Regions from separate parts of the Burkholderia sp. AW49-1 genome, predicted to be linked through region 2. Evidence: predicted binding sites of a transcription regulator. Region 2 holds the regulator's gene; the other holds the start of a gene.
What was found. The regulator FliA, encoded in region 2, starts transcription of late flagellar genes. The targets are predictions, from matches to a motif close to CTAAAGTTTNNNNNNNNNNNGCCGNTA.

Region 1 (3,385 bases), on a different contig from region 2:
AACCCGTCAGTGCGCCGCGCGTCGGCAGCACGGTGAACTGGTCGCCGGCATTCATCGCGCCGGACGAGAACGAGAAGTTCAGCCCGCCGAGCGAAAGCGGCATCGGCCCTGCCTTCTGGTCGACCACCGCGCCGCTCGCACGGTCGGTCAGCGTGTAGTTCGTGCCGTCGTACGACAGCGTGTAGTCGCTCGTCGTCGGCTGCGACGCGTTGGCGAACGAGACGGACAGCGACGCGTTGCCGGTATTGCCCTGGTTCGAATAGACGGACGGGGCCGCCACCGTGAACAGGTTGCCGCCCGGCTTGCCGGACAGGTCGATGCCGAGCGCGTTCTGTGCGTTGACTTGCGCGGCGAAGCTGGCCGCGACCGCGCCGAGTTGCGCCTGCGCGGGGTTGAGCGTCTGGCTGCGGAACGCGAGCAGGCCACCGAGCGTGCCGCCCGACAGCGACGCATCCGGCAGCGCCTGATTCGGGCCCGGCGGGTTCGCGCCGGCGATCCCCTGCGACACGACGGTCAGCTCGCTCGGATCGGACGGCGACGTGACGGCCGCGAGCTGATAGCTCTTGTCGGCGAGGACGAGCGGCTGACCGCCCGCGAGGAACACGCTGTAGCCGCTGTCGTTGCGCACCACCTGCACGCCCGCGAGGCTCGACAGGTTCGACACAGCGAGGTCGCGCTGGTCCATCAGCTGGTTCGGCGGCTGCCCCTGGCTGCTCGCCGCCGAGATTTGCTGGTTCAGTTTCGCGATCTGCGCGGTGTACGTGTTGATCTGCGACACCGTGCTGGTGAGCTGCGTATTCACGCTCTGGCGCAGCGCGTCGTACTGCTGGCCGGCCGCGTTGAGCTGGTTCGCGAGAATCTGCGCGTTGCTGATGGCGGTCTGCCGCACCGACGGATCGGCGGCGCTGTTCGCCACGTTCTGCAAACCGGTGAAGTAGCCGGTGATCGCGGTCGAGATCCCGGCCGTCGGGCTGCCGACGTAATTGTTCAGCTGCGCGACGAGCGAATACCACGTCGATAGCGCGCCGCCCTGCGACTGCGCGCTGTTCAGCTGGTCGCTCAGGTACTGGCTGTACTGCCGCTGCACCGTGACGGTGTTCACGCCCTGCGGCATGTAGCCGCTCGACGTGTACTGGCCGCTCGCCTCCGCGTAGACCGGGCGTTCGACCGAATAGCCGGGCGTGGCAGCGTTGCTGATGTTCTGACCGGTCGTCGTGAGGCCCCAGAGCGCGGCATTGAGGCCGCTGACACCGAGGTTCATGAGTGTGTTGGACATGCGCGATCCTGATGAGCCGGCCGCGCTGCGGCCGCCGGGTTGCGTGACTCCCGGTATAACGGCCGCGGATCGGAAAAATTGAGGGAAAAATGCGCATGCGACGCGTGCGTGCGCGTCGTCTGTCGAGCGCCCCGGCGGGCGCTGCCGGCACCGGTGCGAAAGCGGCCCCGGGCGGGGCCGCGAGAGGGGCGTACGTCAGGCCCGCGCGAGCGAGCGGCGCTTCATCTCGAGCTGCGTGATCAGGCGCTGCAGCGTGTTCTCCGCGCTGCCCGGCAGCGACATGAAGCGAAACCCGAGCTGGAAGCGCCGCGAACCGTTCGGCATCTGGGTCGAACGCTGCGACACGAGCCGCAGGTCGAGCGACAGCTTGCCGTGGCCGGTCAGCTCAAGCTCGACGTCCGGCAGCAGCGTGCCGACCTCGAGCGCCTCGACACGCTCGTCGGCCGTGCGCAGCCCGACGCCGCCGAGCGACAGGTTATGCACCTCGAACACGAAGCTCTCGCCGTCCGGCAGCTTGCCGCGGCACAGGAACGGATCGACGATCGGCGCATCGACGCGGAAGTACTCGCGGCGCTGGATGCACATCAGCACGTCGGGAAAATCGGCGACGAACGCAGGCAGCCCCTCGTAACGCGTCTCGCGCGGTGTGCTCGTGCTGAATTCGACGCGCACGCCTTCGGGCGCCGCCGCGAACGTGCAATGCGACGCGCCGAGGATGCCGGCGTTCTGCTCGGACAGCGCGCCCCAGTCGAACGTGAACGTACGCGCGCCGACGTCGACCTCGAGCAGGCGCGTGACGAGCTGGCCGCCCGGGTACTGGACGGTCAGGAAGTCGCCGCGGTTCACGAGGTTGCGCAGCTGCACGCCGATCTCCAGCGGATTGCGGCGGGCGTAGTCGGGCCCGGAATGGCCCGCATCCAGGCTCGGATCGGTCGACGTTTCGATATTCATGGCTAGCCGGTTTTCTTGTCATGGGCGCCCGGGCGACCGGTGCGCAGTAAAACCGGGCCAGAACATGGCCCGGTTGCAGGTCTCACACACTTAGCGGCAGTGCTCACCGAAAGTTTAGATCGAATTGCCAGTTTTTTTCGCGCAAACGTTGAAACCGCGCGCGGCGGGGTGCCGGGCGCGGTCCGTAAGACTGCAAGAATGGGCGGCAGGCGGGGCCGTTCCGGCCCCTGCCCCGTCAGCCGATCTGCTGCATGATCGAGATCAGCTTCTTCGCGTAGTTCGGGTCGGTCGCGTAGCCGGCCTTCTGCAGCCCGTGCGCGAAGCCCTCGACGCTGCGGCTCGCGCTCAGCACGCCCGCGTAGCGCGGGTTGTTCTTCAGCAGGTTCGCATAATCGGTCATCGCGTGCTCGTACGAATCGTACGCGCGGAACTTCGCGACGACGCGGCGCGGCGCGCCGTTCACGTATTCGGTCGTCAGCGCCGACACCGTGCGGCCCGTCCAGCCCTTGTTCGCCTTGATGCCGAACACGTTGTAGCTCGTCGAGCCGTCGCTCGCGCGAATCTCGCGCTTGCCCCAGCCCGATTCGAGCGCGGCCTGGCCGACGATGAAGCGCGCCGGGATGCCGGTGGTCGCGCTCGCCGCCTGCGCCGGGCCGGCGAGGCGGTCGACGAACGCGTCGGCGTCCTGCGCGCCGCTCGCGCCCTTCAGCGGCGGCGTCAGCGCGCTGCCGGCCGTGTAGCCGCGCGCGCCGGCGAGCCCGCCGTTGTTCGCCGCGTTCGCGTAGGCCCTTGCCATCGCGTTCATCGCGGCGAGGCTGCCTTCGTTGCCCGACGTGCCCGAGCCGGCTGCACCCAGGCCCACCGCGCCGAGCCCGGCCGCGCCGGCGTCGGCCGCCGTGTCGCCGCCCGTGCCCTGCCCCGCGTTGCGCAGCAGCTGCTTCATCAGCGCGTCGGCCACACCGATCCCGCGCTTCGACATCTGCTGCGCGAGCTGCTGGTCGAGCATCGACGTGTACATCTTCGACGTGTGCGAATCGAGCAGCCCGCCGTCGGGCGACGCGTCGCGCATGCTCTTGAGCATCATCTGCGTGAACATCGCGTCGAACTGGCCGGCGACCGCCTTCGCGCCGGCCTGCGGCGACTGCTTCGCCTGCGCGC
Region 2 (3,385 bases):
GGTTCGCGAACGAGTTCGACATCACGAACGACGGGTGGCCGGTCGCGCAGCCGAGGTTCACGAGGCGGCCTTCGGCCAGCAGGATCACGCGCTTGCCGTCCGGGAAGATGATGTGGTCGACCTGCGGCTTGATGTTTTCCCACTGATACTGGCGGGTCGACGCGACGTCGATTTCCGAGTCGAAGTGGCCGATGTTGCAGACGATCGCGTTGTGGCGCATCGCCTTCATGTGATCGTGGTTGATCACGTGGTAGTTGCCGGTCGCCGTCACGAAGATGTCGGCCTTGTCGGCGGCATATTCCATCGTCACGACGCGGTAGCCTTCCATCGCCGCCTGCAGCGCGCAGATCGGGTCGATTTCGGTGACCCACACCGTCGCGCCCAGGCCGCGCAGCGATTGCGCGCAACCCTTGCCCACGTCGCCGTAGCCCGCGACGACCGCGACCTTGCCCGCGATCATCACGTCGGTCGCGCGCTTGATGCCGTCGACGAGCGACTCGCGGCAGCCGTACAGGTTGTCGAACTTCGACTTCGTGACCGAGTCGTTCACGTTGAACGCCGGGAACGGCAGGCGGCCGTCCTTTTCCATCTGGTACAGGCGATGCACGCCGGTCGTGGTTTCTTCGGTCACGCCCTTGATGTGCGCGAGGCGCGTCGAGTACCAGGTCGGATCGGCGTCGAGGTGCTTCGCGATCGACTTGAAGAGCGCGACTTCTTCCTCGTTGGTCGGCTTCGCGATCACCGAACGGTCCTTCTCGGCCTTCGAGCCGAGGATCAGCAGCAGCGTTGCGTCGCCGCCGTCGTCCAGGATCATGTTCGCGAATTCGCCGTTCGGCCATTCGAAGATGCGGTGCGAGAATTCCCAGTATTCGTCGAGCGACTCGCCCTTGAACGCGAACACCGGCGTGCCGGCTTCGACGATCGCGGCAGCGGCGTGGTCCTGCGTCGAGAAGATGTTGCACGACGCCCAGCGGACATCGGCGCCGAGCGCCTTCAGCGTCTCGATCAGCACGCCGGTCTGGATCGTCATGTGCAGCGAACCTGCGATGCGCGCGCCCTTCAGCGGCTGCTGCGCCTTGTATTCGTCGCGGATCTGCACGAGGCCCGGCATTTCGGTCTCGGCGATGTTCAGCTCCTTGCGGCCCCAGCCGGCAAGCGCCATGTCGGCGACGATGTAATCCTTGGAAGCTTGCGAATCGATAATGGCGTTCATCACGCCCTCCTTTCTAAAAAAGTTCTAGAAATTGGTGACGTGAGCGCCGTTCAGGAAGCGGGGCCGGCGCGAATGTTGCCGCACGGCTGCTTGGTGAAGCTTTCCGAGCCTGGCGGACGCAGGATGGTCCGTCGCAACGCTCCTCGGAAAACGGGAGGGATTGTAGCAAATCGGCGCGGGAAATGCGCGCCGCGCGCCGCGCGCGGCGTCGACGCGCGCGGGCGTTATGAAAGGGTCAGTTCTCGGCGCCGACCCATGCCTGTTCGCGCAACCGCGCGCGCAGGCGCGCGACGGCCTGGCTGTGCAGCTGGCACACGCGCGACTCGCTGACCTCGAGCACCGCGCCGATCTCGCGCAGGTTCAGCCCACGCTCGTAGTACAGCGACATCAGCAGTTTCTCGCGCTCGGGCAGCCGCTCGATCGCTTCGACGAGCGCCTCGCGCAGGTGTTCGTCGAGCAGCGACGACAGCGGATCGGCGTGATCGACGCGATAGCGGTCGAGGAACGGCTCGTCGTCGGCCGCGCGATCGAAATCCTCGTAGTAGATGAGCTGGCTGCCGTGCAAGTCCTGCAGCATCCCCTGGTATTCGTCGAGCGGCATCTTCAGGTGCTGCGCGATCTCGGCCTCGCTCGCCGAGCGGCCGAGCTGCTGCTCGACCTGGTGCACCGCGTACTCGACCTCGCGCGACGTCTTGCGCAAGCTGCGCGGCAGCCAGTCGTTGCTGCGCAGCTCGTCGAGCATCGCGCCACGGATGCGCTGGGTCGCGTAGGTCTCGAACTGCGCACCCTGGTCTTCCTTGTAGCGGCCGGCCGCGTCCATCAGCCCGATCATGCCGGCCTGGATCAGGTCGTCGAGATCGACGCTCGCCGGCATCTTCGCGACGAGCTGCAGCCCCAGGCGCCGCACGAGCGGCGCGTATTGCGCGAGCACGTCGGCCTGGGTCATCTTTCCTTGAGCGTTGTACATCATGGCTCTCTCCTTCCGGTGGCGCTCACGCGGCGTGTGCCGCACCCGCCTCGTACGACGGCTTGCCGCCCGCATGCACGGCGCGGCCGGCGCCCGATCGCGGGCGCATCGGCCAGTACAGCAGGTCGGCGGCGATCTGCCGGTAATCGCGCGCGGCAACCGACGACGGGAACGCGTCGACCGCGGTATGCATCAGCTCGCGCGCATGCTCGACGAGCGGATCGGCGCTCACGCAGCCGGCGTCGGCGATCGACACCGTCAGGTAGCGGCTCGCGACGCCCGCGAGGTTGTCGAATGCGGTCCTGGCGTCGGCGTGGCTGCCGACATGATTGGTCAGCACGCGGAACTGCGCGACCGCGTGCGCGAAATGCAGGCGCTTCATGCACGCGTACGCCTCGGTGATCGCTTGCGCGGCGACCCGCGTGACGATCAGCACGTCGTGCGCCTCGCGCGCGAGCGGGGAGAACGTGCCGTCTGCACCGAGCTGCGCGTCGACCAGCACGATGTCGGCCTGGCCGTCGATGAAGTCGCTCAGTTGCGAATCGCTGTAGCCGTCCCGCGCGGCCGCGCACAGGCCGAACCCGGCGGCGACGCGCGTGCGTTCGCCGTCGCGCAGCCAGGCGCCCGCGAGCGTCGCCGTGGCCGAATGCACGTCGGCGCGCTCGTCGACGACGAGCACGTCCTTGCCGAGCGCGGTCAGCGCCGCCGCGACGTTCACGACGGTCGTCGTGCAGCCGACGCCCGCCGGCCCGCCCGTCACCGCGACGATGCGCGACGCGCGCCCGGCCAGCAGGCGCCGCAGCCCTTCGGCCTGATCGATGATCCGTTTATCCAAATCGCACCTCGTGCAGCTCGGCGGTGGAACGTGCGGTCAGTGCGGAAAGCAGCGTCGGCATGTCCTCGTCTTGCGGCACGAAGGGCGAGCCGTCGCGCGGCACACAGAACGCGCTCTTCAGCAGGAACCGGGTCGATGCGACGTACAGGTTTTCCGGCACTTTCTGGCCGGTCGACACGTAATGGACCGGCAGCTTGTAGCGGATCACCGTGTCGAGCACGCCGCCGAGGTGGGTCGCCTCGTCGAGCTTGGTCAGGATGCAGCCGGCGAGATCGGGATACTCGGCCGCGCTGCGGTAGGCCTGGACGACCTCGTTGAGCGTGTCGCCGTGGCTCGTCGCGTTCAGCAGCAGCAGGCGCTGCACCGGCGC

Region 1: flgK (flagellar hook-associated protein FlgK) is a predicted target of FliA. The motif match lies at 1,333-1,359, and genes of this name have one in related genera.

What each region holds. Positions count from the first base shown of each region.
Region 1 covers NZ_JBSAXF010000013.1:157,078-160,462, reverse strand. The annotation lists gene flgK (flagellar hook-associated protein FlgK) at 1-1,276, opposite strand, end outside; gene ACV22W_RS20820 (flagellar brake protein) at 1,472-2,227, opposite strand; gene flgJ (flagellar assembly peptidoglycan hydrolase FlgJ) at 2,463-3,385, opposite strand, start outside.
Region 2 covers NZ_JBSAXF010000008.1:190,768-194,152, reverse strand. The annotation lists gene ahcY (adenosylhomocysteinase) at 1-1,213, opposite strand, end outside; S-adenosyl-L-homocysteine riboswitch at 1,248-1,364, opposite strand; gene ACV22W_RS15380 (RNA polymerase sigma factor FliA) at 1,449-2,183, opposite strand; gene ACV22W_RS15375 (nucleotide-binding protein) at 2,206-3,015, opposite strand; gene flhF (flagellar biosynthesis protein FlhF) at 3,008-3,385, opposite strand, start outside.